DNA from 2 places in the Streptomonospora sediminis genome. Region 2 is predicted to be linked to the other one. Evidence: predicted binding sites of a transcription regulator. Region 2 holds the regulator's gene; the other holds the start of a gene.
What was found. Region 2 encodes HspR, which represses chaperone genes until heat shock. Its sites were predicted from a motif close to ANTTGAGTCNNNNNGACTCAANT; they were not measured.

Region 1 (6,130 bases), on a different contig from region 2:
GCACCGTGAGCTGTTCGCGGATGTCGTCGGGCACGTCGTCCAGGTCGGGCTCGTTGCGTGCCGGGATCAGCACGGTGGTGATGCCCGCCCGGTGCGCAGCCAGGAGTTTCTGCTTGACTCCGCCGATCGGCAGCACCCGGCCGGTGAGCGAGACCTCGCCGGTCATGGCCACGTCCGAGCGGGCCGGGCGGCCCGATAGCAGCGAGGCCAGGGCGGTGGTCATGGTGACACCGGCGCTGGGCCCGTCCTTGGGGATCGCGCCCGCAGGGACGTGCAGGTGGACGCCGCGCTCCTTGAGGTCGGCCACCGGCAGCTCGAGTTCGGCGCCCCGCGAGCGCAGGTACGACAGCGCGATCTGGGCGGACTCCTTCATCACGTCGCCGAGCTGGCCGGTCAGGGTCAGCCCGCTGGCGCCGGACTCGGCGTCGGCCAGGGACGCCTCGACGAACAGGACGTCCCCGCCGGTACCGGTGACCGCCAGGCCGGTGGCCACCCCCGGCACGGAGGTGCGTTCGGCGGTTTCCGGGGTGTGCTTGGGCCGCCCGACAAAGCCGGTAAGGTCGTCGGCGCCGACCCGCACCGGAAGCTCGCGGTCGCCCAGCGCCACACCGGCCGCCACCTTGCGCAGCACCCGCGCGATCGTGCGTTCCAATTCGCGGACGCCGGCCTCGCGGGTGTACTCGGCGGCGATCCTGCGCAGGGCGTCGTCGCCGAACTCGGCCTCGCCGGATTCCAGGCCGGCCCGCTCCAGCTGGCGCGGGAGCAGGTGGTCGCGGCCGATGGTCACCTTCTCGTCCTCGGTGTAACCGTCGAGCTGCACCAGTTCCATGCGGTCCAGCAGCGGACCCGGGATGGTCTCCAGCGCGTTGGCGGTGGCGAGGAAGACGACGTCGGACAGGTCGAGGTCGACCTCCAGGTAGTGGTCGCGGAACGTGTGGTTCTGCGCGGGGTCGAGCACCTCGAGCAGTGCCGAGGTGGGGTCGCCGCGGAAGTCGCTGCCGACCTTGTCGATCTCGTCGAGCAGCACGACCGGGTTCATCGAGCCGGATTCCTTGATGGCGCGGACGATGCGCCCGGGCAGCGCGCCGACGTAGGTGCGCCGGTGTCCGCGGATCTCGGCTTCGTCGCGCACCCCGCCCAGGGCCACGCGGGTGAACTCGCGGCCCATGGAGCGCGCCACGGATTCGCCCAGCGAGGTCTTGCCGACACCGGGCGGGCCGACCAGGGCGAGCACGGCCCCGCTGCGGCGCCCGCCGATCACGCCTTGGCCGCGGTCCTCGCGCCGCTTGCGCACCGCGAGGTACTCGACGATGCGCTCCTTGACGTCGTCGAGGCCGGCGTGGTCGGTGTCGAGGATCTCGCGGGCCCCGGCAATGTCGTAGGTGTCGCCGGTGCGGGTGTTCCACGGCATGTCGAGGATGGTGTCGAGCCAGGTGCGGATCCACCCGGACTCCGGCGAGGAGTCGCCGGCCCGCTCCAGCTTGTCGACCTCGGCCAGCGCGGCCTTGCGCACGTGGTCGGGGAGCTCGGCGGACTCGACGCGTTCGCGGTAGTCGTCCTCTTCGCTGCCGGGCTTGCCGCCGAGCTCGTTGAGCTCCTTGCGGATGGCTTCCATCTGGCGGCGCAGCAGGAACTCGCGCTGCTGCTTTTCGACGCCCTCGGTGACGTCCTGGTCGATGGTCTCGGCGACGTCGAGTTCGGCCAGGTACTCGCGGGTCCACTCGTTGAGGAGCCGCAGCCGCTCGGCGACGTCGTAGGTCTCAAGCAGCTGCAGCTTCTGCCCGGTCTTGAGGAAGGGCGAGTAGCCGCCGCGGTCGGCGAGGCGGCCGGGGTCGTCGAGCTGCTGGATGCCGTCCAGGATCTGCCAGGCGCCGCGCTTCTGCAGGTATGTGGTCAGCAGCGACTTGAACTCGCGGGCCTGCTCCTGGACCTTGCCGGGGTAGCCGGCCTCGGGCGGTTCCTCGTCGTGGACCTCGGCCGAGACCCACAGGGCGGCGCCGGGGCCGGTGGTGCCGCTGCCGACACGCGCCCGCGCGGCGCCGCGCAGGACCGCGGCCGGTTCGCCCTCGGGGGTGCGGCCGACCTGTTCGATGACGGCGAGGGTGCCGACCGCCGCGTAGTTGCCGTCGATGCGGGGGACGATCAGCACTTGCGGCTTGCCGGCCGCGCGGATGCCGGGCACCTTTGCTGCGCCCTCGCTCCCGGCGCGGGCGGCGTCGACCGCGGCGCGGACCTCGGAGTCGGAGATGTCGACCGGCACGACCATGCCGGGCAGCACGACCTCGTCGTCGAGGGGAAGCACGGGGAATGTCGCGTTGGACTGCGCTTCAGTCATCAGACCCTCCTTGTTGAGTCACTATCACTCAATAAACGAGAGTCGGGTTTTGTTCCCCCTGCTGTGTTCGCCGTCAGCGATCGGCCGTCGGGCGGGAACGCTGCTGCATACAGGCCTGCGGTTCAGTTCACCAGACCGGCGCGGTAGGCGATCACCACGAGCTGGGCGCGGTCGCGGGCGTGCAGCTTGACCATGGCCCGGCTGACGTGGGTGCGCGCGGTGGCCGGGCTGACCACGAGGCGCTCGGCGATCTCGGCGTTGGACAGTCCCTCGCCGACCAGGGCCAGCACCTCGCGTTCGCGTTCGGTCAGCTCGCCCAGCTGGGGCCGCGGCCCGCTGGAGGGCGCGCGGGCGGTGAAGGAGGCGATGACGCTGCGGGTGACCGACGGCGACAGCAGCGATTCGCCCGCCGCCGCCAACCGGATCGCGCGCAGCAGCTCGCCGGGGTCGCTGTCCTTGATCAGGAATCCGGCCGCTCCGGCGCGCAGCGCGTCGAAGACGTACTCGTCCAGCTCGAAGGTGGTCAGCACCACGACCCGGGTACCGGACAGGGTGTCGTCGGCGGCGATCTCGCGCAGCGCGGCGATGCCGTCCATGCCGGGCATCCGCACGTCCATCAGGATGACGTCGGGGCGCTCGCGGCGCACGACCTCGACCGCTTGGCGCCCGTCGGCGGCTTCGCCGGCGGCGGCCATGTCGTCCTCGGCGTCGATGAGCACCCGCAGGCCCATGCGCACCAGTTCCTGGTCGTCGGCGAGGGCCACCCGGATCGTGCTCAACGCTCCCCCAGCGGCAGCTCGGCGCGCACCCGGAACCCGCCCTCGGCACGCGGTCCGGCTTCGAGCCGCCCGCCGACAGCCCGGGCCCGCTCGCGCATCCCGGCGATGCCGCTGCCTTCCTGATGGCCGCCGCGGCGGGCGGGTCCGTTGTCGGTGATCTCCACGGTCAACTCCTCGGGATGGGACTGGGGACGGTAGCCGATGACGACGGTCGAGCCGGTGCCGCCGCTGTGCCGGACCGCGTTGGTCAGCGCCTCTTGGACGATCCGGTAGGCGGCGTGGTCGAGCGCCGCGGGCAGCGCGGTGCGCTCGCCTTCGATACGCACGTCGACACTGTGCCCTGCGGATCCGATACCCGCTGTGAGCTCATCGAGTCGGCCCAGTCCGGGAACGGGCTCGCGTTCGGTTCCGGGGCCGGCCGCCGCCGCGCCGCTGCCGGGCACGCTGCCGGAGCCGGAACCGGCTCCGGTGGCCGCCGGAGCCGCGCCGGCGCCACCGGCCGGACCGCCGTCCGCACCGTCCTCGGGTGCGCGGAATACCGCGAGAGTGCCGCGCAGCTCCACCAGCGCGTCCTTGCTGGTCTGGCGGATCGCCTGCAGCGCGGGTTCGGCCTGTTCCGGCCGCTTGCCCAGCACGTGCAGGGCGACCCCGGCCTGCATGTTGATGACCGAGAGGCTGTGCCCCACGACGTCGTGCACTTCGCGGGCGATGCGCAGCCGTTCCTCATAGGCCGAGCGGCGCAGCTCCTGGTCGCGTTCGCGGCGGGCGGTCTCGCGGCGGGAGCGCACGATCACACCCAGCGCCGCCGGGAGCAGCAGCAGCGGTGCGAAGAGGAACACGGCGGTGGCGGTGGAGGGGTCGAGCAACCCGAAGTAGGGCAGCTCCGCGCGGCCGGCGAGGAACATCGGCACCGCCAGCACCAGCCAGGGTGTCCACTGCCGCAGCGGCAGCAGCGACGCCGCGGTGTAGGCCAGCACGGCAAGCCCCAGCCGCAGCGGCGCACTGTCCTGGCCCAAGGCGAGGAACACGGTGACGGCGGCCATCGCGCAGGCGAACGCGGCCAGCGGGTGGAAGCGGCGCACCGCGAGGCATACCACCACCGCGGCGATGCAGGCATAGGCGGCGGGCGGCAGCGCGGCAATGGCGCCGGGGTCGCCGCCGCCGTCGGCCCAGGGCGGGCCGCCCCGGGCGTGGGTGCCGCCCGGGCCCCACTGCGGGGTGTCGCCGGGTCCGCCGGCGGGCGGGCCGCCGCCGAAGTGGGCACCGGCCATCGCCGCCGCGCCGATGCCGAGCGCGATGGGGATGTCCAGGGCGAGGACGCGGGCGGTGCGTTTCTCGCGGATCACCCCAACGACACTAGTCCGCCCAGCGCTGCAGGGCATCGGTTCCAGGGCGTATTCGCACTGGTGCCGGGTGCGTAGCCCGAGTGCCGCCCCACGGGCGACGCGCGGCGGGCCTGTGCCGCCCACTCTGGAGGCATGAATACCGCACTGACCGCGGCAGGGGCCCAAGCCGCCGAACTCGCGATGTTCGCCGGCCCTCCTGACCGCTTCCACCACGGACCGCCGTTCCCACCGCTGATCGGAGCCGCAATGCTGCTTTTCCTGCTCCTGCTGCTGGGGGCACTCGCCTACCTGCTGTTCTCGCGTGCCAGGGGCCACCGCCCGCCGTGGGCGGGTGGCGTCTCGGAGCCGCCGGAGTACGACGCACGCAAGCTGCTCGCCGAACGTTTCGCGCGCGGCGACATAACCGCCGACGAGTTCCACGAGCGCGCCAGCGTGCTGAACTGGACGCCGGGAACGAGCGGGGGCGGCCGCAAGGGCGGCACCAGGTGAGCATCCCGCCGGGCGGACCGCGCAAGGCGCTGCTGAGCGTGCATGTCATCGCGTCGGTCGGCTGGGTCGGCGTGCACGGCAGCGTCCTGGCGCTGCTGGCCGCCGGCCTGGCCGCCGATGGCGCCGCCCGGGCCGGTGTGCTCTACGGAGCCGCAGCCGAGCTGGCGGGGCTGCTGGTGCTCCCGCTGAGCCTGCTGGCGCTGGTCTCGGGCCTGGCCGCGGCGCTGGGCACACCGTGGGGGCTGTTCCGCCACTACTGGGTGGCGGCCAAGTTGGCGCTGACCGCGGTACTGGTGGCAGGCAGCAACCTGCGGCTGGTGCCCGGGGTGGCCGACCTGGCCCGGGCGACCGAGGGCGGAACGGTTCTGCCCGCCTACGCCGACCGGCTGAGCATGGTGGTCGCGCTTTCGGTGGCACTCGCGTTTCTGCTGGCGGCCACCCTGCTGTCCACGGTCAAGCCGTTCGGCCGGATCCGCAGCCGCCGCCGGGCGGCGGACACGCGCACCCCGGCGCGCGCCTCCGCCGGTGCGCCGCCCGGGCCGCGCTGACTCCGCTCCGGTGCCGGCCCGACCGCACCGCCCGCCCGGCCGGGCCGCTCCGCACCGACCGCTGTGACCCTGACCGCACTGACCGCACTGACCGCACTGACCGCACTGACCCTTCCGACTGAACTGCCCGAACTGCTGAACTGCCGAACCGGTGAACCGCCCGACCGCGCCGCCGGAACGCGCCGCGCCGAATTCCCGGGGCTCGCCCGCCCGCCGCAGCGACAGCCGACCGATCGCGTGGCATCCTCAAACCGGGCAAGCGAGACGCGGGAGGATCATGGCCGGCATGTGGCACGGCGACCTTTACGCCGACTTCGAAGGCACCGACCAAGGCGGCGCGGACGACATCGACGCCCTCATCCGCGCGACCTCGCCGGCGGGCGGCGGCCCGGGTGCCGGCGGCGGGACCGCCGGGCGCCCCCATCCGCCCGGCGCACCGGCGGCGCGCACCGTCCCCTACGACGTGGTCACCGGCGTCGCCGAAACCCCGGTCGGCTTCGTGTTCTGCGCGATGACCGAGGCCGGGCTGGCGGCGTGTTCGTTCGCGCCCGAGGAGGCGGTGGTCGAGCGGCTCGAACGCGCGGTTTCACCGAACATCGGCCCGCACGACGCCCACCTGGAGCCGGTGCGCCG
Region 2 (6,130 bases):
GACATGGGCACCGGTAAGGAGCAGTCGGTCACCATCTCCGGCGGCTCGGCCATGAGCAAGGACGACATCGACAAGATGGTCCGCGAGGCCGAGGAGTACGCCGAGGAGGACCGCAAGCGCCGCGAAGAGGCCGAGGTCCGCAACAACGCCGAGTCGCTCGTCCACCAGACCGAGAAGGTCATCAAGGACAACGAGGACAAGATCCCGGCCGAGGTCAAGACCGAGACCGAGAGCGCCGTCGGCGACCTGAAGACCGCGCTGGAAGGCACCGACATCGAGGCCATCCGCCAGGCGAGCGAGAAGGTCGCCCTGGCCAGCCAGAAGATCGGTTCCTCCATCTACGGCCAGGGCCAGCAGGGCGACGCCGACAGCGCCGAGAGCGCCGCCGCCGGCGGGCAGACCCAGAGCGACGACGACGTCGTTGACGCCGAGATCGTCGACGAGGACAACGCCAAGAAGGACGGCAACGCCTGATCGGCCGGTAGGCAAGGCAAGGGAGGCGCAGCCAATGGCGCTGCCGGAGAACGAGAACGGCAAGGAGCAGCAGGGGCCGGTGATCCGCGACAAACGCCGCATAGATCCCGAAACCGGTGAGCTCCGTACGCCCGAGGGAGCCGAGGACTCCGCTCCCGACTCCACCGAGGCGGAGATCGGGGTGGAGGACGAGCCCGTCATCATCGACGACACCGCCGAGGGCGGCGAGCTCCTCAAGGCCCGCGAGCAGCTTGTGGAACTCACCAACGACCTCAAGCGGCTGCAGGCGGAGTACGCCAACTACCGCAAGCGGGTCGACCGCGACCGGGTGGCAGTGCGCGAGCAGGCCACCGCCCAGGTGGTGGGCGACCTCCTGCCGATCCTGGACGACATCGGCCGGGCGCGCGAGCACGACGAACTCAACGGCGGGTTCCGGTCCGTCGGCGAGGCGCTCGAGGCGCTGGTCACCAAGCTGGGGCTGAAGAGGTACGGCGAACAGGGCGACGAGTTCGACCCGAACGTGCACGAGGCCCTGACCATGGTGCCCTCCACCGATGTCGAGGTACCCACGGTCATCGAGGTCTTCCAGCCCGGCTACACCATCGGCGAGCGAGTGCTGCGCCCCGCACGCGTGGTGGTGGCCGGTCCGGGGGACGATGCTGCAGAGGCCGGTACCGCAGCGGACGAGGCGCCCACCGAGCCCGCCGAGCCCGAACCGGGCGAAGGCGAGCAGGGGGCCTCGGCCGGGGCCCCCGAAACCGGCCCCGCCGGCGGGGCCGGTGCGGACAACCAGTAGACCGCCGGGCCCCGGGCGCCATCGCGGCGCCCGGGGCGCGCGGACACCGGGTGCGCCTGGCGGCGGGCCGCGGACCGCGGCCCGCCGGGGGCGGTGCCCGGGACCATTCGACCCAGAGCGCGAAGCGGGAGAAGGCAAACGTCGATGAGCACCAAGGACTATTTGGAGAAGGACTACTACAAGGTCCTCGGAGTCTCAAAGACCGCCTCGCAGGACGAAATCAAGCAGTCCTATCGCAAGCTCGCGCGTGAAAACCACCCCGATGCCAATACCGGCGACCCCGGGGCCGAGGACCGCTTCAAGGAGATCTCCGAGGCCTACAACGTCCTCAGCGACGAAAACCGGCGCAAAGAGTACGACGACGCCCGCTCCCTCTTCGGCTCGTCCTACCGGCCGGGCGGGGGCAACACCGGCGCGGGCGGCTTCGACCTGGGCGACCTGTTCGGCCAGGGCGGCGGCCAGCCCGGCGGCGGTGGCGGCGAGCGGCTGAGCGACCTGTTCGGCGGGCTGTTCGGCGGCCGCGGCCGCACCACCACCCAGCCGCGGCGCGGGGCCGATATCGAGACCGAGACACGGCTGACCTTCTCCGAGGCGGCCACCGGCGTCACCCGCTCCTTCCAACTCAGCAGCGACACCGCATGCCCCACGTGCAAGGGCACCGGCGCAAAGGCGGGCACCGCACCGCGGGTGTGCCCGAAGTGCTCGGGCACCGGGCACGAGAACCAGAACCAGGGCGGGTTCTCACTGTCCGAGCCCTGCAGCGAGTGCAAGGGCCGCGGCCTCGTGGTCGACGACCCCTGCCCCACCTGCACGGGCAGCGGACGGGGCAAGAGCACCCGTACCATCCAGGCCAGGATCCCGGGGGGCGTCTCCAACGGGCGGCGGATCCGCATCAAGGGCAAAGGTGCGCCGGGCGAACACGGCGGACCGGCCGGAGACCTCTTTGTGGTGGTGAATGTGCAGCCGCACCCCGTGTTCGGCAAGTCCGGCGACAACCTGACGATCACCGTCCCGGTGACCTTTCCTGAGGCCGCACTCGGCGCCGATGTGCGGGTGCCGACCCTGAACGGCCTGCCCGTAACGGTCAAGATCCCGCCGGGCACCCCCAACGGGCGCACGTTCCGCGTGCGCGGCAAGGGCAGCACCCGGCGCGACGGCACCACCGGCGACATGCTGGTGACCGTTGAGGTATCGGTGCCCCAGAGCCTCAACGGCGAGGCGCGCGAGGCACTTGAGAAGTTCCGCGCCGCGACCGCTGACCAAGACCCGCGCAGCGGGCTGGAGACCCGCGCAAAGGGGAAGTGAATGTCATGACGAATCCGGGACTGGGCGAGGACATCCCGGTCTATGTGATTTCGGTGGCCGCCGAACTGTCCGGGCTGCATCCGCAGACATTGCGCCAGTACGACCGGCTGGGCCTGGTCTCACCGGGCCGGGCCTCGGGCCGGGGCCGGCGCTACTCCATGCGCGACATCCGGACACTGCGCGAGGTGCAGCGGCTCTCGCAGGAAGAGGGCATCAACCTCGCCGGGATCAAACGGATCCTGGAGCTGGAACGCGAGGTCGAGAAACTCCGCGAACACCTCTTCCATCTGCACAACGAGCTTGAGGCGGCGCGCTCGGCGGTCGCGCGGCGCTCCGCCGGCGATGCCGGCGGCGGCGAGCTGCTGCCGGTGCGGCGCGCCCGGCTCACCATCTTCAACACCTCTCCTCCACCCGAGCAGGACCAGTAGCGGCGCCCACCGCCCCGGTCGGCCGCCGCGGACGGCCGGCCGGGGCGGTTTGTGCCCGGCCGGCGCAGCGGCGGCCGGACCGACCGCGGAGCACACCCCGGCGCTGCAACCCACGAACCACACAACCGCATAGCGATCACGCGTGAAGGGGGCGGCGACGCATGAACTACAAACTCACCACAAAGAGCCAGGAAGCCGTATCGGCGGCGATGCGGCGCGCGACCACGGACGGCAACCCGCAGGTCGAGGCGGTCCACCTGCTCGCCGCCCTGCTCAACCAGGGCGAAGGCATCATCCGCCCGCTCCTCAAGGAGGTCGGCGCGGGCCCCGACGACCTCGCCGCGAAAACCGAGCAGGCCATCGCGGGCCTGCCCAAGGCCGCGGGCAGCACGGTGGGGGCGCCGCAGAGCGCGCGCCAGCTCATCGTCTCGCTGAACACCGCGGCCCAGCGCGCCCAGCAGATGGAGGACGAGTTCGTCTCCACCGAGCACCTGCTGGTGGGGTTGGCCGCCGACGGCGGCGAGGCGAGCCGGCTGCTGAACGACGCCGGCGCCGCACCCGAGGCGCTGCTTGAGGCGTTCGAACGGGTCCGCGGCCCGGGCAAGGTCACCAGCCAGAACCCCGAGGAGACCTACCAGGCGCTGGAGAAGTACGGCGTCGACCTCACCGGCCGGGCGCGCGCGGGCGCGCTCGACCCGGTCATCGGGCGCGACTCCGAGATCCGGCGCGTGGTGCAGGTGCTGTCGCGGCGCACCAAGAACAACCCGGTGCTCATCGGCGAACCCGGCGTGGGCAAGACCGCCGTTGTCGAAGGGCTCGCCCAGCGGGTGGTGGCCGGCGACGTGCCGGAGTCGCTGCGCGACAAGCGGCTGATCGCGCTGGACCTGTCGGCGATGGTCGCCGGTGCCAAGTACCGCGGCGAGTTCGAAGAGCGGCTCAAGGCCGTGCTCAACGAGATCAAGGAGAGCAACGGCCAGATCATCACCTTCATCGACGAGCTGCACACCATGGTCGGCGCGGGCGCGGCCGAGGGTGCCATGGACGCCGGCAACATGCTCAAGCCGATGCTGGCCCGCGGCGAGCTGCGCATGGTCGGCGCGACCACGCTGGACGAGTACCGCGAGCGCATCGAGAAGGACCCGGCGCTGGAGCGCCGCTTCCAGCAGGTGCAGGTGGGCGAACCGTCGGCGGCCGACACCATCGCCATCCTGCGCGGGCTCAAGGGCCGCTACGAGGCCCACCACAAGGTGCAGATCGCCGATTCGGCGCTGGTGGCGGCGGCCACGCTGTCGGACCGCTACATCACCGCCCGGTTCCTGCCGGACAAGGCAATCGACCTCATCGACGAGTCGGCGTCGCGGCTGCGCATGGAGATCGACTCCCGCCCGGTTGAGATCGACGAGCTGCAGCGCACCGTCGACCGGCTGAAGATGGAGGAGATGGCGTTGGACAAGGAGTCCGACGCCGCCTCCCTGCACCGGCTGGAGCGGCTGCGCGCCGACCTGGCCGACCGGCAGGAGGAACTCAACGGGCTGGTCGCCCGCTGGGAGCAGGAGAAAGCGGGGCTGAACCGGGTCGGCGAGCTCAAGGAGCGCCTGGACGGGCTGCGCACCCAGGCCGAACGGGCCCAGCGCGACGGCGACTTCACCGAGGCGTCGCGGCTGATGTACGGCGACATCCCGCAGTTGGAGAAACAGCTGGAAGAGGCGTCCACCGCCGAGGAGGAGGCCGACAGCACCGACGAACCGACCATGGTCAAGGACGAGGTCGGCGCCGACGACGTCGCCGACGTGGTGTCGTCGTGGACCGGGATCCCCGTTGGCCGGTTGATGGAGGGCGAAACCGCCAAGCTGCTGCGCATGGAGGACGAGCTGGGCAAGCGCCTGGTCGGCCAGCAGCAGGCGGTGGCCGCGGTCTCCGACGCGGTGCGGCGCGCCCGCACCGGGATCTCCGACCCGGACCGGCCCACCGGCTCCTTCCTGTTCCTCGGCCCGACCGGCGTGGGCAAAACCGAGCTGGCCAAGGCGCTGGCGGAGTTCCTGTTCGACGACGAACGGGCGATCGTGCGCATCGACATGAGCGAGTACTCCGAGAAGCACTCGGTTTCGCGGCTGGTCGGGGCGCCGCCCGGCTACGTCGGCTACGAGGAGGGCGGCCAGCTGACCGAGGCGGTGCGCCGCCGGCCCTACACGGTCGTGCTGCTCGACGAGGTCGAGAAAGCCCACGTCGAGGTCTTCGACACCCTGCTGCAGGTCCTCGACGACGGCCGGCTCACCGACGGGCAGGGGCGGATCGTCGACTTCCGCAACACGCTGCTGGTGCTGACCTCCAACCTGGGGTCGCAGTTCCTTGTCGACCCGGCTCTGGTCGGCGGGGAACGCCGCGAGAAGGTGATGTCGGTCGTGCGCAACACCTTCAAGCCGGAGTTCCTGAACCGGCTGGACGACCTGATCGTGTTCGAGACCCTGTCCACCGACGAGCTGACCCGCATCGTGGACCTGCAGGTCGACCGGTTGGCCGCGCGGCTGGGCGAGCGGCGGCTGAAGCTGGAGGTCACCTCGGCGGCACGCGAGTGGCTGGCGCTCACCGGCTACGACCCGGTCTACGGCGCGCGGCCGCTGCGCCGGCTGGTGCAGGCGGCCATCGGCGACCCGCTGGCAAAGGCGCTGCTGTCGGCGGAGCTGGTCGAGGGCAACTCGGTGGTCGTCGACCTCGACGAGGGCAGGGACGCACTCAGCGTCCGCCCGGGCACGCCCGAGCCCGAGCCGGAGCCGGCGTCGGTCTGAGGTGGTGTGTCCGGCACCTGCCGCGCGGCCCCGGCGACCAATCGCCGGGGCCGCGCGGCGTTGTGCACGTGTGGTGGCCGGCAGGGGCCGTGGAGTCGAGTGGGGCGCCGCCCGCACGGGTGGCCGGGCGGCCGTGCTGTGCCGCGCTGTTAGAGCACGTCGGTGTCGTTGCGAAGCGACTGCCGGGTGCGGTCGCGGCGGACCATCATCAGGATGATCGTCAGCACGACCACCACCACACCGGCGCCCATGAGGATCATGCCGATGGCATCCAGGTTCAGTCCGGCGATCTCGGCGGTAATGCCGTAGGACAGAACAGCTCCGATGACCACCAGGAAGAT

Region 1: lon (endopeptidase La) is a predicted target of HspR. The motif match lies at 2,347-2,369, and genes of this name have one in related genera.

The regions. Positions count from the first base shown of each region.
Region 1 covers NZ_BAAGYZ010000072.1:67,919-74,048, forward strand. Annotated here, with positions in the region: gene lon (endopeptidase La) at 1-2,335, opposite strand, end outside; gene ACYVD5_RS14710 (response regulator) at 2,458-3,114, opposite strand; gene ACYVD5_RS14715 (sensor histidine kinase) at 3,111-4,460, opposite strand; gene ACYVD5_RS14720 (SHOCT domain-containing protein) at 4,593-4,949, shown strand; gene ACYVD5_RS14725 (hypothetical protein) at 4,946-5,497, shown strand; gene ACYVD5_RS14730 (methylated-DNA--[protein]-cysteine S-methyltransferase) at 5,775-6,130, shown strand, end outside.
Region 2 covers NZ_BAAGYZ010000005.1:351,385-357,514, forward strand. Annotated here, with positions in the region: gene dnaK (molecular chaperone DnaK) at 1-474, shown strand, start outside; gene grpE (nucleotide exchange factor GrpE) at 509-1,270, shown strand; gene dnaJ (molecular chaperone DnaJ) at 1,415-2,575, shown strand; gene ACYVD5_RS02190 (heat shock protein transcriptional repressor HspR) at 2,581-3,003, shown strand; gene clpB (ATP-dependent chaperone ClpB) at 3,165-5,789, shown strand; gene ACYVD5_RS02200 (DUF6458 family protein) at 5,939-6,130, opposite strand, start outside.